4 regions of the Streptomyces sp. NPDC018610 genome follow, and region 4 is predicted to be linked to each of the others. Evidence: riboswitches for the same ligand, from Rfam matches in the RefSeq annotation. Region 4 holds a riboswitch; each other region holds the start of a gene.
The links. Region 4 has a riboswitch for cobalamin ahead of metE (5-methyltetrahydropteroyltriglutamate--homocysteine S-methyltransferase). Riboswitches for the same ligand answer to the same signal wherever they lie in the genome.
Positions count from the first base shown of each region.

Region 1: linked by a shared signal. The riboswitch ahead of ACH5A8_RS02550 (prenyltransferase/squalene oxidase repeat-containing protein) and the one ahead of metE (5-methyltetrahydropteroyltriglutamate--homocysteine S-methyltransferase) in region 4 are both predicted to bind cobalamin.
Region 2: linked by a shared signal. The riboswitch ahead of ACH5A8_RS27585 (ribonucleoside-diphosphate reductase subunit alpha) and the one ahead of metE (5-methyltetrahydropteroyltriglutamate--homocysteine S-methyltransferase) in region 4 are both predicted to bind cobalamin.
Region 3: linked by a shared signal. The riboswitch ahead of ACH5A8_RS25655 (HoxN/HupN/NixA family nickel/cobalt transporter) and the one ahead of metE (5-methyltetrahydropteroyltriglutamate--homocysteine S-methyltransferase) in region 4 are both predicted to bind cobalamin.

Region 1 is NZ_JBISAL010000001.1:565,086-568,610, reverse strand. It holds gene ACH5A8_RS02555 (SCO2322 family protein) at 1-685, opposite strand, end outside; gene ACH5A8_RS02550 (prenyltransferase/squalene oxidase repeat-containing protein) at 682-1,920, opposite strand; cobalamin riboswitch at 2,031-2,163, opposite strand; TPP riboswitch at 2,264-2,443, shown strand; gene ACH5A8_RS02545 (TetR family transcriptional regulator) at 2,446-3,180, opposite strand; gene ACH5A8_RS02540 (glycosyltransferase family 4 protein) at 3,390-3,525, shown strand, end outside.
Region 2 is NZ_JBISAL010000011.1:252,232-255,756, forward strand. It holds gene ACH5A8_RS27585 (ribonucleoside-diphosphate reductase subunit alpha) at 1-2,117, opposite strand, end outside; cobalamin riboswitch at 2,238-2,392, opposite strand; gene mctP (monocarboxylate uptake permease MctP) at 2,629-3,525, opposite strand, start outside.
Region 3 is NZ_JBISAL010000010.1:240,392-243,916, forward strand. It holds gene ACH5A8_RS25650 (esterase/lipase family protein) at 1-522, shown strand, start outside; gene ACH5A8_RS25655 (HoxN/HupN/NixA family nickel/cobalt transporter) at 1,209-2,300, opposite strand; cobalamin riboswitch at 2,328-2,538, opposite strand; gene ACH5A8_RS25660 (ArsR/SmtB family transcription factor) at 2,619-2,984, shown strand; gene ACH5A8_RS25665 (hydrophobic protein) at 3,428-3,525, opposite strand, start outside.
Region 4 is NZ_JBISAL010000002.1:331,026-334,550, reverse strand. It holds gene metE (5-methyltetrahydropteroyltriglutamate--homocysteine S-methyltransferase) at 1-2,022, opposite strand, end outside; cobalamin riboswitch at 2,189-2,417, opposite strand; gene ACH5A8_RS06875 (3-hydroxybutyryl-CoA dehydrogenase) at 2,611-3,480, opposite strand; gene aceB (malate synthase A) at 3,477-3,525, opposite strand, start outside.

The DNA.
Region 1 (3,525 bases), on a different contig from region 4:
TCCGGCGCCGCCGGGCCTGCCAGACGGCCGCTCCGGCCAGGACGACGACGACCGCGCCGCCCGCGACGAGACCGACCGAGGGGCCGCCGTTCCCGTCCGGCGCGGCCTTGTCGCCGGGCGCGCCGCTCGCGGCGGCCGTGTCCCCGTCGCCGCCCTTGCCCGCCGTGCCGGAGACCTGTTCGCCGCAGCCCTTGGCCGGGTAGCCGGCGATCGCGCACAGCAGCGCGTCGGTGTCGTAGCGCAGGGGCTTGGCGACCGCCGCCAGGGCTTCCGCCGTGGTGGCGTCGGAGGGCACGCGGGCGCAGGCGGTGCGCGGGGCGGGCGGCGTCTCGCCGGACGGGGCGTCGGCCCGCGTGCCGAAGTCGAGGACGAGGGCCACCCGCTTCAGGCCGTGCCGGGCCTCGGTGCCGGCGCAGATGGCGGCGAAGTCGGCGGCGCCGCGCGGCTTGGCGGCGTCCTGGGAGTCCTCGCTCACCGCGAAGCGCATGCCCTGCACGTCGCCGTCCGAGGGGCGGGCCGTCGAGGGGCCCTGGGTGGCGTACGTCCACCGGTCGCCGTCGCGGTCCCAGAAGGACCAGTAGCGGTAGCCGACGGCCTGCGCCGGCCCCGCGCCCGCCGCCACCAGCAGGGCGGCGGCCAGGAGCAGGACCGGCAGTGCGGACAGCGCGCGCGGGCGGCCGGTCACGGCCGGCGCCCCTGCGCGTTCCCGCGCCGGGTCAGCATGAATCCGACGGCGATGACGACGAGGAGGAAGGCGCCCCCGGCCCACCACACGGCGTGGTTGTCGCCGCTCTTCGACGGCGTGCCGTCCTCGGCGGCCTCGGGCGCGGCGGTGGCCTGCGGCGCGGGGCCCGTGGCGTCGAGCGCCTTCACCAGGTCCAGGCCGCCGAAGTCGCGCGGGTCGGTGCCGGTGGCGTGGGCGGCGAGGACGAGCTGGGCGTAGGCGGCGGGTCCGCCCTGCCTGGCCCACGCCTCGGAGTGCTTCTCCAGCCACTCCAGCGGCTTCCTCGCCCGCGCGGCCCCGCCCTGCGCGGACAGGGCGACGACGGCGTCGGCGGTGTTGCCGTAGTCCGGCTGGGCGGTGGCGCCGGGCAGGACGGAGGTGAGGTAGCCGTGCTCGGCGACGGCGTGCGCGAGGTAGGCGGCGCCGTTGGCGGCGGCCTGCGCGGCGGTCGGCTTGCCGGAGCCGGCGCACCGGGCGGCCTCGCCCGTGCCCTTGCCCGCGGTGGCCGCCAAGCCCTGGCCGAGGGCGGCGACGACACCGGCGGCCGTCGCGTCCGCGTTGGCGGCCAGCTCGCCCTTCTTGTCCGGCTGGTAGGCGAACGCGCCCGCGCCGTCACCCGAGCACGGCAGGGCGAGGCCGAGCAGCGCGTCGTAAGGGGACTTGCCGTCCTTCAGGACGGTGGCGGGCTTCTCGCCGACGGCGCTGAGCGCGCCGATGACGACCGAGGTGGAGTTGGTGTCGCTGGGCCCGCCGGGCGTGTAGCCCCAGCCGCCGTCCTTGTTCTGCGCGGACTTCAGCCAGGCGAGGGCCTTGCCGGTGGCGGCGTCGTGGCCGCCGAGCGCGGCGAGGGCCTGGACGGCGGCGGCCGTGCTGTTGGTGTCGACCATCACCTTGGCGTCGCAGGCGCGGGCCGGCTCGGCGCGGAAGGCGGCGAACGCGCCGTTCGCGCACTGCTGTCCGGTCAGCCAGTCCACCGCCCGCGCGGCGGGCCGCACACCGGCCGTGTGCTGGGCGAGCAGGGCGAGGGACTGGCGCCAGACGCCGTCGTACTCGGGGTCGGTGCTGCCGTAGAGCCCGGAGGGCAGGGCGGCCGGCCTGGAGGGGGAGGAGGACGGCGAACCGGCGGCGAAGGCGGGCGTCGGTATGCCGATCACGGCGACGGCGGCCAGGGCCGCGGCGCAGCGGCAGATGTTCATGATCGGCGGATGCCTCTCCCTGTGGGGAGCCTGGCAGCACGGGGCACCCCCGCGGCTCGGGCTCCGTATACCTCGACGGTGCCGTGCGGCGGCGGGCGCCGGCGCACGTGAGCCGGTCACGCGTACGAGGCAGTCCGGCTCGCCGCGTCGGGAGCGGCTCACGGTTGCGGGTCAGCGCCGGATTCGCACCGGCTTCCCCTGTACGGCTGTGATGACGACGCCGCCACTCTACCGGCCCGTGGTAAGGCCCCCGAGGGGCGGCCACGGCTCCGTCGATCGACCGATTTTCCTGGTTCTGTGGGGTTGCGTACCGGTTCGGGAGGGCTATTCTGGAAGTGGCCTACGAGGCGAGTGAGGGAGTTCGACCGGAGTAGCCGACTTTGGCGAGACGCTGAGGCATCCGCCGGGGCCGACGTCGACGGTCGGGCTGAGAGGCCGGAAAGCCGCAAGGACTGGGCAGGACGGCGACCCCCAAGTACCTGATCCGGACAATGCCGGCGAAGGGAACCCGTCTCGTAGGTTTTCTCATGCCCTGGGCGCCACTGGACCCGCATGGGTGGCCGCGTCCGCGGCCGCGCTGGTGGCCGTGCCCGGCGAGGACCCGGACCGTGCCTGCCCCGCCGGTGTCCTCGACCCGGAGTCCGGCTCCGGCCCCGGTTCCGTCAGGCCGATCAGCCGGCACGCCGTCGCTATGTCCGTCTCGACCTGGGCGGCCGAGGCGCGGCCGGCGAGCCAGGTGATCAGGGCCGAGTGCCAGGTGTGCTCGATCACGCGGACCGCGGAGAGCTGTTCGCCGGTGGGCTCCTCGCGGCCCATCGCCTCCAGGATGATCGCCGTGGTCCGGCACAGGACCCGCTCCACCTCGGTGGCGACGCCGCTGTCCGCGAAGGTCAGGGCGCGGACCATCGCGTCGGCGAGCCGGGGTTCGCGCTGGAGGGCGCGGAAGGTGCGGATCAGGGTCTCCGTCACCCGTTCGGCGGCACTCGCGCCGGCCGGCGGCTTCTCGCGCAGCGTGCCGTGCATCCGCCCCAGCTGGTCGTGCATCGTGGCCACCAGCAGGTGCACCTTCGAGGGGAAGTACCGGTAGAGCGTGCCGAGCGCGACCTGCGAGGACTCCGCCACCTCGCGCATCTGCACCGCCTCGAAGCCGCCCCGGCAGGCCAGCTCGGCGCTCGCGTCCAGGATGCGGCGCCGGCGGGCCTCCTGCCGCTCGCTGAGGGGCGCCGAGTGAGCGCGCGTGGCGCGGGTTTCCGCAGGCATGGGTCCCGTTCCGTGACAGTCGGTGAGGGCGTGCGACCAGACAGCATGCCAGGGCCGCGGCCGTGGCGTGAATCACCCGATCCACCGCCTTGCGGCGAGGCTACCTGCCGGTAGATTCGGAGCCTCCTGGACGATCAAGTCTGAAACTTGTTCTAGATCGACGACCCGACGTAGTCTCGCGGGACAGCGCAGTCAGAAGGGGGCCCGGAGTGTCCGCTGAGGCCAGTCAGGCGGGGTCCCCGGAGGGCGTCGCCGCCGACGGCGAGCGACCGCTCAGGATCGCGCTCCTCACCTACAAGGGAAACCCGTTCTGCGGCGGCCAGGGCGTCTACGTCCGTCACCTCT
Region 2 (3,525 bases), on a different contig from region 4:
AACGGGGTGCGGGCGGCGGCCATGTCGATCAGGCCGCGCTGCGGGATCTCCCACGCCGTGCGGTACAGCGCCCGTACGTCGGCCGGGATCCAGGCGAAGTCCTGCACCGAGCCGTTGGACTCGCGCAGCGCCTCGCGGGTGCGGGCGTCCCACACGCCCAGCTCCTTCAGGTCGTCGACCAGGTAGGAGTTGACCTGGAGGAACTCGCCGGAGAGCGTCTCGCGCTTGAACAGGTTGGAGACCTGCGGCTCGATGCACTCGTAGACGCCGGCGATCGAGGCGATGGTGGCGGTCGGCGCGATCGCCAGCAGCAGCGAGTTGCGCATGCCGACGGACGCGATCCGCTCACGCAGCGCCGCCCACCGCTCGGGCCAGGTGAGGGAGACGTCGTAGTGGTCGGGGTGCAGCACGCCCCGGGCGGTGCGGGTCTTCTCCCAGGCCGGCAGCGGCCCGTGCCGCTCGGCGAGGTCGGTGGACGCCTCGTAGGCGGCGAGCATGATCCGCTCCGCGATACGGGTGGACAGGGCCTTCGCCTCGGCGGAGTCGAAGGGCACGCGCAGCTTGAAGAAGACGTCCTGCAGACCCATCGCGCCGAGGCCCACCGGCCGCCAGCGGGCGTTGGAGCGGCCCGCCTGCCCGGTCGGGTAGAAGTTGATGTCGACCACGCGGTCCAGGAAGGTCACGGCGGTGCGGACGGTCTCGTCCAGCCGGTCCCAGTCGATCTCCCCGCCGGTCACGAACGCGCCGAGGTTGACCGATCCCAGGTTGCACACCGCGGTCTCGCCGTCGTCGGTGACCTCCAGGATCTCCGTGCACAGGTTCGAGGAGTGAATGACGTGGCCCGGCTCGGCCGTCTGGTTGGCGGTGCGGTTGGCGGCGTCCTTGAAGGTCATCCAGCCGTTGCCGGTCTGCGCGAGGGTGCGCATCATGCGGCCGTACAGCTCGCGGGCCGGCATGGTCTTGCGGGCCAGGCCCCTCGCCTCGGCGGCGCGGTAGGCGGCGTCGAACTCCGCGCCCCACAGGTCCACCAGCTCGGGCACGTCCGCGGGGGAGAACAGCGACCACGGCGCGTCCGCGTTCACCCGGCGCATGAACTCGTCCGGGACCCAGTGCGCCAGGTTGAGGTTGTGGGTGCGGCGGGCGTCCTCGCCGGTGTTGTCCCGCAGCTCCAGGAACTCCTCGATGTCCGAGTGCCAGGTCTCCAGGTAGACCGCCGCGGCGCCCTTGCGCCGGCCGCCCTGGTTCACCGCGGCCACCGAGGCGTCCAGGGTCTTCAGGAACGGCACGATGCCGTTGGAGTGGCCGTTGGTGCCGCGGATCAGCGAACCGCGCGAGCGCACGCGGGAGTAGGCGATGCCGATGCCGCCGGCGTGCTTGGACAGGCGGGCCACCTGGTGGTAGCGGTCGTAGATGCTGTCCAGCTCGTCCTGCGGGGAGTCGAGCAGGTAGCAGGAGGACATCTGGGGGTGCCGGGTGCCGGAGTTGAAGAGCGTGGGGGAGGAGGGCAGGTAGTCGAGGCGGCTCATGAGCCCGTAGAGCGCCGCGACCTCGTCCACGGAGCGGGCGGTGTCGTCCTCGGCGAGGCCGCTCGCCACCCGCAGCATGAAGTGCTGGGGCGTCTCGATCACCTTGCGGGTGATCGGGTGCCGCAGGAGGTAGCGGCTGTGCAGGGTGCGCAGGCCGAAGTAGCCGAAGCGGTCGTCGGCGGCCGGGTCGGCCAGCGCGTCGAGACGCTCGGCGTGCCGACGCACGAAGTCCGCGGTCCGGTCGGCGATCAGCCCCTCGCGGTGGCCCACGGCGACGGACTCGGTGAAGCGGGTGACGCCCTGCGAGCCGGCCTCGGCGCGGATGGTGAGGGTCAGCAGCCTGGCCGCCAGCCGGGAGTAGGCGGGGTCCTCGGAGATGAGCCCGGCGGACGCCTCGGTGGCCAGCTCGCGCAACTCGGCCTCGTCGGCGTGCGCGGAGCGGCCGCGCAGCGCGGCGGCGGCGACCCGGCCGGGGTCGGCGTCGGGGAGGTCGGTGGTCAGCTCGGTCAGGGTCCGCAGCAGCGCGGCACCGGGACCGTCGGTCTCCAAGCGGTCCTCGACTGAAGCCGGATCCGCAGGCGCGATGGTCACTTGGGGCTCTCCCTCGCTCGGCACGAGGCCTCGTCGAGGGCATGCGGCAGCACACGAGCGCACGCGGCGTCGCGTCCACCGGCCCATTCCACGAGGCCCGGACGTCGGCACCCGGACCGGACGGCCGGGTGCGCTGTCGGCAGGTCCTCGGACTGACGCACGTACACGGCGATCAGGGCACATGTGTACGTGTACACCGTTGCGGGACAGTTCCGGATTCGCACCGGATTCCCCTGCGGCGACAGCGAGGACGAGCATACATCTTGTGCCGGGTGGTGAAGCCACCCCCATATGTTGTGTCGTGGTGACTGCGCAGCGTGTCAGAGGGGCAACGCGAGGGTGAGCGGGGAGAGGCGCCCGCGGGCCTCCCCGAAGCCCGCCGGCCCGCCCCTGGGACGGGCCTGGACCCCGCTGTGCGGGGGCGGCGGCGCGCCGCCGGACTCCGGGCCGCCCCGGTACGGCGACGGGCCGCCGGAGAGCCCTCCGGCGGCCCGTCGGCTGTCCGCCGGGATCAGTGGGCGCTGCCGGCCGTGGCCGGCGGCAGCTCCACCGCGACCCCGGCGTCGCCCGCGTCCTTCGTGTAGTCCTCGGGGCTGGTCTCGTCGACGCCCTCGGGCGCCTTCAGCGCCCTGAGGACGAAGGTCAGGACCACCGCGACGACCACGTTGAGCACGAACGCCGTCATGCCGATGTAGCCGATCTCGCCGATGCCCGGGATCTCCTTGGCCGAGCCGCCGAAGTGCTTCTGCGTGGGCGAGGCGACACCGTAGGCCGCGAGGGTGCCGTAGACCATGCCGACCGCCCAGCCGGCCAGCAGCGCCCAGCGGTGGAACCAGCGGGTGAACAGGCCGCCCACCAGGGCCGGGAAGGTCTGCAGGATCCAGATCCCGCCCAGCAGCTGGAAGTTGATGGCGACCGTCTTGTCCATGGTCAGGACGAAGACCAGCGCGCCGACCTTCACCAGCAGCGAGACGATCTTGGAGACCCGGGTCTCCTCCTTGGCCGTCGCGTCCGGCTTGATGAAGTCCTTGTAGATGTTGCGGGTGAAAAGGTTCGCCGCCGCGATCGACATGATGGCCGCCGGCACCAGCGCGCCGATGCCGATGGCCGCGAAGGCGATGCCCGTGAACCAGTCCGGGAACATGTCCTCGAACAGCTGCGGAATGGCCAGCTGGCCGTTCTGGACCTTGACGCCCGCCGCGATCGCCATGAAGCCCAGCAGCGCGAGCAGGCCCAGCATCAGCGAGTACAGCGGCAGGATCGTGGTGTTGCGGCGGATCACCTCACGGCTCTTCGAGGAGAGCGTCGCGGTGATCGAGTGCGGGTACATGAACAGCGCGAGCGCGGAGCCCAGGGCCAGCGTGGCGTACGTCCACTGGCTCGCCTCTCCCGGTACGACGGCGCCGCG
Region 3 (3,525 bases), on a different contig from region 4:
AAGGTCGGCGGCTGGCCGCGGATCCCGCGGCTTCTCGCGGTCGCCAACGGCGCCGGCGACGGCACGGGCAACGGCATCCAGCCCGGCACGACCGCGGTCAAGGGCAAGGGCCTGGGCATCACCGGTACCGACCTGCGCACGACACCGACCGGCGGCGACACCCTCGCCGCGACGCTCCGCGTCGTCACACAGCAGAAGAACGACGTGTTCATCGAGGACCTCCCGGACATCGACGGCGCCCCCGGCGGCACCCTCGAAAGCTTCCAGATCCTCGCCGACGCCCTCAACAAGGTCATCGGTCTCGGCGTCGACAACCCGGTCAAGGACCACTGCTTCGTCCCGGCCGTCAGCGCGGTCGCCCTCTGCGGCCTTGACACCCACGAAGACCTGTACACGGACATCGACTCCCTCGACCCGGACGAGGCGCGGGTCGACGACTACCTCTGCGCGACGCAGAACGAACGCCACACCAAGGTCACCGAGGAACTCTGCAGCTGGCTTTTGGACCGCCTGCCCAACTGACCGAACCGGGCACCGAGCAGATCACGGAAAAAGCAGCCGGGCCGGACACAGGACACTGTGTCCGGCCCCGCTCATGACGCCCAGCTCACCCAGGCCACCGACACAACCCGTTCCAGGTAGTCCCTTCGAAACGCTCGTCGCCACCGGAACGCACGGGCACACAAGGGCCCGGGCCCCGGCAGTCGCGATGCCGGGCCGCGCCGGTGGGGCGTCGGCCGGGTCAGGCAGCGGGACTGAGGACCAGGGTGGGGGCGGCGGCCCGTGGCCCGGTGGACCGTCGCCGGCCGATGCTGCCGCCGGCGGTGCCCGGCGGCGGCATCGGCCGGCGATGGCTCCGCTCCAGCAGCGGCCAGACGCCCCTATGCAGGTGTCCGTGATGACGGATAGCCCACCGCGGTGCTACTGCGAGGGTTGCGGCCACACGCTCACCTGCGCCATTTCGCCGGCGTGGAAGCGGTGAGCCTCACCGGCTGACGGCGCGCCTTCAGCAGCCGCTGCACGGCTCTGCACAAGACGGCGGTCTCAGCCTACGACTCCGGGCACAGACGGGTGATCGGTCGCAGCTCGTGTCCGCCTCCGGGCTGTGGTGCACGGCTGGTGGAACGACCGGGCGGCCACGGATCGGAATCGCCCGCTTCTGCGTCATCCGCCGCGGCCCGTTCCCCGGGATCACACCCCGCCGGTCGTCAGCCGCCGTCGGCGAGACGGGCGGCCCACTTCTGCTCCACCTTGGCCAGTCGCCAGTACCCCAGCGCGGCCGCCCACACGACCACGAACAGGCCGACGATGATGTACCCGACGTTGTCCAGGTCCAGGTCGGCGATCCAGCCGGTCACCGCATCGCTCAGATCGAGCTTCTCGTGCAGCACCCCGACCAGTTCGATGGTCCCGATCAGGAAGGCAACCGCGATGGACAGGCCGGTGATGGTGAGGTTGTAGAACACCTTGCGCACCGGGTTGGAGAACGCCCACTGGTAGGCGAAGTTCATGAAGGTGCCGTCCAGCGTGTCGAACAGGCTCATGCCCGCGGCGAACAGCAGCGGCAGGCACAGGATCGCGTACCACGGCAGTCCGGCCGCGGCACCGCTGCCCGCCATCACCATCAGGGTGACCTCGGTGGCGGTGTCGAAGCCGAGGCCGAACAGGAAGCCCAGCGGGTACATCTGCCCGGGGCGCGTGATCGACTTGGTGAAACGGCCCAGGACACGGTTCATGAAGCCCCGGGAGTCCAGGTGCTGTTCGAGGGCGTCCTCGTCATACGTACCCGATCGCATCGCCCGAAAGACCCGCAGGATGCCGGCGAGCGCGACGAGGTTGAGCGCCGCGATGAGGTAGAGGAAGGTCCCGGAGACGGTCGTGCCGACCACGCCGAGCGTCTGGTGGGTGCGGGAGTCGTTGTCGAGCAGGGTGCCGGCGACGTGCGCGCCTCCGGCGACCAGGGCGGCCATGGCGATCACTACGCTGGAGTGGCCGAGGGCGAACCAGAAGCCGACCGAGATCGGCCGCTTGCCGTCGGCCATCAGTTTGCGGGTGGTGTTGTCGATGGCGGCGATGTGGTCGGCGTCGAAAGCGTGTCGCATGCCCAGCGTGTAGGCGGTCACGCCGAGGCCGATCCCGAACGCCTTGGAACCTGTCTCGTAGTGCCCCGGCACGACGAGCAGGAACAGGACGCCGAACGCCACGACGTGCAGCGCGGCGATCACCGTCAGGAGTCCGGCGGTTCGGACGGTGTCCTCACGCCGCCAGCGGAAAGGGGTCGGCCCGGTGGGCAGGGTCATGCGGTCACGCTCCAGCACCTCGTGGATCACTTCGTGAAGTGCCGTGGCCGGTCTCCTGGCTTACGGGTGCGCGCGTGTCCGTCCCGGTCTTCCCATCCGCCGGGCGGCGGACAGTGACCGTGCGCTGCTGGGACGGAAACTCCCCGATCACAGTGGCGAGGGCCGCTCCGGTCTGGATCCCTGCACCAGCGAGGGACCGTCACCGGTCTTCCCGAGCACCACGGCCCGGACACGATAGGAGGCTCCGCTCATTGCTGCATAGCTGCGCAGCCGTGCAGGTGCGCAAGATCACAATCGTCCGCCTGCGAAGATGGCCCCATGCACCTGGTCCCTTCAGAGCGCGCCGGCCGACGCAGCATCGACGGCCATCGGGTCTGCGACGCCATCGCCGCCATCGGTGAGCCCGGCCACGTCCACGCCTGGGCCGAGCGGTTCTCCCTGCTCTCCGACCCCGGACGCCTCGCCCTGCTCATGGCTCTGCACCGAACCGGCCCGCTCGCGGTGTCGGACCTCGCGATCGCGACCGGCATGAACGATCCCGCCGTCTCCCAGGCCCTGCGCCTGCTGCGCGCCGCCGGTGTCGTGGCGGGCGAGAAGGAGGGACGTGTGGTGCGCTACCGGATCGTCGACCCGATCACTTCCGACCTGCTGGAACGCTGCAAGCCACTTGGCCGGGCAATCTGACCGCCCGAGGAGCTCAGCCGGTGCTCGCCTCCACGCCGTCGGCATCGCGCCGCTTCGGCGAGCTGAGGGATCTCGCGGCACCCAGGTCCTCTCAGGGCGTGCCGCCTTCAGCGACATCAGACCAGTGTTCCTGGGCGACTTAAACCGCGAACCCATGGCCGCCTTCCTCGCCTGTCGCTTCGTCGGGTTCGGCATCCCGTGCGTGTCGGCGCGCCCTCACCGCGGGCGTCCCGGTTCGAGTGAGGTCGGGGGCGGAACGCGACATGGAGGCTGCGCGGGTTCCTGGCGCGCGTGTCCGCCCCGCCCCCGACTGCACCACACCTACCCCGAAATCCCTTCCGGACGCGTTCGCCCGATGCGGCCGCCGGCCATTCGTCGGACAAGCCGACAGGGCCCAGCCGTTGCCGACTGGGCCCTACCGGGGGGATGTGTTCGATGTCAGGTCACCATCGGTACCAGCGGCCGCGGCCGCCGCCTGCGTTGGTGGAGCGCATCACGAAGCCGAGCAGCCACACCACCAGGACGATCAGCGCCACCCGCC
Region 4 (3,525 bases):
GGCGTCGAGGTCGTCGATCGCTTGGACGATGTCGCCGAACTCGGCGTAGCACATGTGGGTGTGGATCTGGGTGTCCGGGCGGACCCCACTGGTGGTGAGGCGGAAGGCTTCGGTCGCCCAGTCCAGGTACTCGGCCCGGTCGGCGGCGCGCAGGGGGAGGGTCTCACGTAGTGCGGGTTCATCCACCTGGATCACCGATGTCCCATCCGCCTCCAGGTCATTGACTTCGTCGCGCAGGGCGAGGGCGACCTGGCGGGCGGTGTCGGCGAGGGGCTGGTCGTCGCGGACGAAGGACCAGGCGAGCATGGTGACCGGGCCGGTGAGCATGCCCTTGACCGGCCGGTCGGTGAGGGACTGGGCGTACGTCGTCCAGCGGACGGTCATCGGCTCGGGGCGGGAGATGTCACCGGCCAGGATCGGCGGGCGGACGTAGCGGGTGCCGTAGGACTGGACCCAGCCGTGCTGGGTGGCGAGGTAGCCGGTGAGCTGCTCGGCGAAGTACTGGACCATGTCGTTGCGCTCGGCCTCGCCGTGCACCAGGACGTCCAGGCCGGTCTTCTCCTGGAAGGTGATCACCTCCTCGATCTCCGCCTTGATCCGTTCCTCGTAGCCGACCGTGTCGATGCGGCCGGCGCGCAGGTCGGCGCGTGCCGCGCGCAGTTCGCCGGTCTGCGGGAAGGACCCGATGGTCGTGGTCGGCAGGAGGGGCAGGCGGAGGTGGGCGCGCTGGGCCGCGCAGCGTTCGGCGTAGGGCTGGGAGCGGCGGGCGTCGGCGTCGGTGACCGCGGCGGCGCGGGAGCGCACGGCCGGGTCGTGGGTGATGCGCGAGCCTGCCCGGGAGGCGAGGTCGGCACGGTTGGCGGCCAGTTCGGCGGTGATCGTGTCGGTGCCCTGGGCGAGGCCCTTGGCGAGGGTGACGACCTCGCGCGTCTTCTGCCGGGCGAAGGCGAGCCAGCGCAGGATCTGCGGCTCGATGTCCCGTTCCGCGGTGGCGTCGAGCGGGACGTGCAGCAGGGAGCAGGAGGCGGCCACGTCGACGCGGTCCGCCAGTCCGAGCAGGGTGCCCAGGGTGGAGAGGGACCTGGCCAGGTCGTTGGCCCAGATGTTGCGGCCGTTGACGACTCCGGCGACCAGGCGTTTGCCGGGCAGGCCGCCGACGGCGGCGAGGTCGTCCAGGTTGGCGGAGGCGGCCTCGGTGAAGTCCAGGGCCAGGCCCTCGACCGGGGCTTTGGCGAGTACCGGGAGGGCCTCGCCGAGCCGGTCGAAGTAGGACGCTACGAGGAGCTTGGGCCGGTCGGTGAGGGCGCCGAGGTCGCGGTAGGCGCGGGTGACTGCGTTGAGTTCGGCCGGTGTGCGGTCCTGGACGAGGGCGGGCTCGTCCAGCTGGACCCACTCCGCGCCCGCGGCCCGCAGGTCGGCGAGGACTTCGGCGTACACCGGCAGCAGGCGGTCCAGCAGGGTGAGCGGCTCGAAGTCGCTCGGGGCACCGGGTGCGGGCTTGGCCAGCAGGAGGTAGGTGACCGGGCCCACCAGCACGGGTCGGGCGGTGAGGCCCAGGGTCAGGGCCTCCTTCAGCTCGGCGACCTGCTTGGCCGCGTCGGCGGCGAAGACCGTGTCCGGACCCAGTTCTGGTACCAGGTAGTGGTAGTTGGTGTCGAACCACTTGGTCATCTCCAGCGGCGCGACGTCCTGGGTGCCGCGGGCCATCGCGAAGTACCCGCCGAGCGGATCGGCGTCCACGGCCTCCCGGTGGCGGGCGGGGATGGCGCCGACCATGACGGTGGTGTCCAGGACATGGTCGTAGTACGAGAAGTCGCCCGTGGGCACCTCGTCGATGCCGGCCTCGGCGAGCTGCTGCCAGTTCGTACGGCGCAGGTCGGCGGCGGTGGCGTGGAGGGCGTCGGCGGTGATGCGGCCCTTCCAGTAGCCCTCGATCGCCTTCTTCAGTTCCCGGCTCTGTCCCTGGCGGGGGTAGCCGTACACGGTGGCGCGTGCTGCCGCGGCTGCGGGCTTGGTGGTCACGGAGATCTCCTTCGCGAGATGAATCCCTGAGATCCCGGGGACGGGACGAGAGCGCGAAGGGGTGACGGAACCGGACGGGTACGAGCCCGCGCGGCACAGCGCGGTCCTCCGCCTGGTACGGTCGCCGACCCGCCCTCGAGGTCACCGGGATGTCCGCGCACGAGTGGTTCGCACACGGGCAGTTGGCAGGTCTTCGGACTCGCGGGCGCGTCTCGTCGTACGAAGTCGTACGAGACACCTACTGGCCGTCGCTTCCCAAGCCCTGCCGGGCCCAGTGCGTATGACGGCGGTCGTTCCCGCTCACCGCTGCGGGGCAGTCCCGGATTCCCACCGGGTTCCCTCTTACGACGCATCCCGCCTGGCGGACGGGGCGAACCAGCTGCACCGGCCAGCCTACGGGGTCACCGTCAGAGAAGAGAGCAGCACGTCCGTCATCTGGACGGTGAGGCGGCCCACATCGCGCCGTACGGTCCACAGGGCGGGAAGCCTGCTGCACACGCGCTTCCCGCCCTTCCCCTGTCACTCCGCGCGGGGACCCTCACACCTGTGGCGGCACGAGCTCCTCAGCCCCCGCGTCGTAGGAGGCCCTCAGACCCGGTTGTAGCAGTGGAACCCCCGGCCGGTCTTCCTGCCGAGCAGTCCCGCCTCCACCATCCGTTGGAGCAGCGGCGGAGGCGCGTAGAGCGGCTCCCGGAACTCGGCGTACAGCGACTCGGCGATCAAGGCGACGGTGTCCAGGCCGATCAGGTCCGCCAGCCTCAGCGGGCCCATCGGGTGAGCGCAGCCCAGCTCCATGCCGGTGTCGATGTCGGCGGCAGTGGCGAAGCCGGACTCCGCCATGCGGATCGCCGACAAGAGATAGGGGATGAGCAGCGCGTTGACGACGAACCCGGCCCGGTCCCGGGAACGGATGACGGACTTGCCGAGCACGCGGGCCGCGAAGTCCTCGACGATGGCGGTCGTGTCGGCCGATGTATGCAGCGATGTCACCACCTCCACCAGTGGCAGCACGGGGACAGGGTTGAAGAAGTGCAGTCCCACGACCCGGTCCGCGCGGCTCGTGGCCATGCCGAGCCGCATGATCGGGAGGGAGGACGTGTTGGTGGCGAGAACGGCGGCAGGGTCCTCGATGATCTTGTCGAGAGCGGCGAACACCTCCGTCTTGGCGTCCGCGTTCTCCACGACGGCTTCGACGACGAGCTGCCGGTCGGCCAGGTCCTCCAGATCGCCGGTGAAGACGAGCCGGGTGAGGGCGTCCTGCGCGGCAGCCTGCTCCAGCTTGCCCCGCCCTACGGCGCGGTCCAGCGAGGCCGCCACCCGGTCCCGTGCGGCTCGGGCCGCGACCGCGTCCACCTCGCACACCACGGTGTCGAGCCCGGCCCGTGCGCACACCTCGGCGATACCGGCGCCCATCTGACCGCCACCCACGACGCCGGCGCGCCGGATGTCCCCGCTCATGCTCCAGCCCCCGTCCGGCGCACGAGGTGCCGGGTGTAGGCGTCA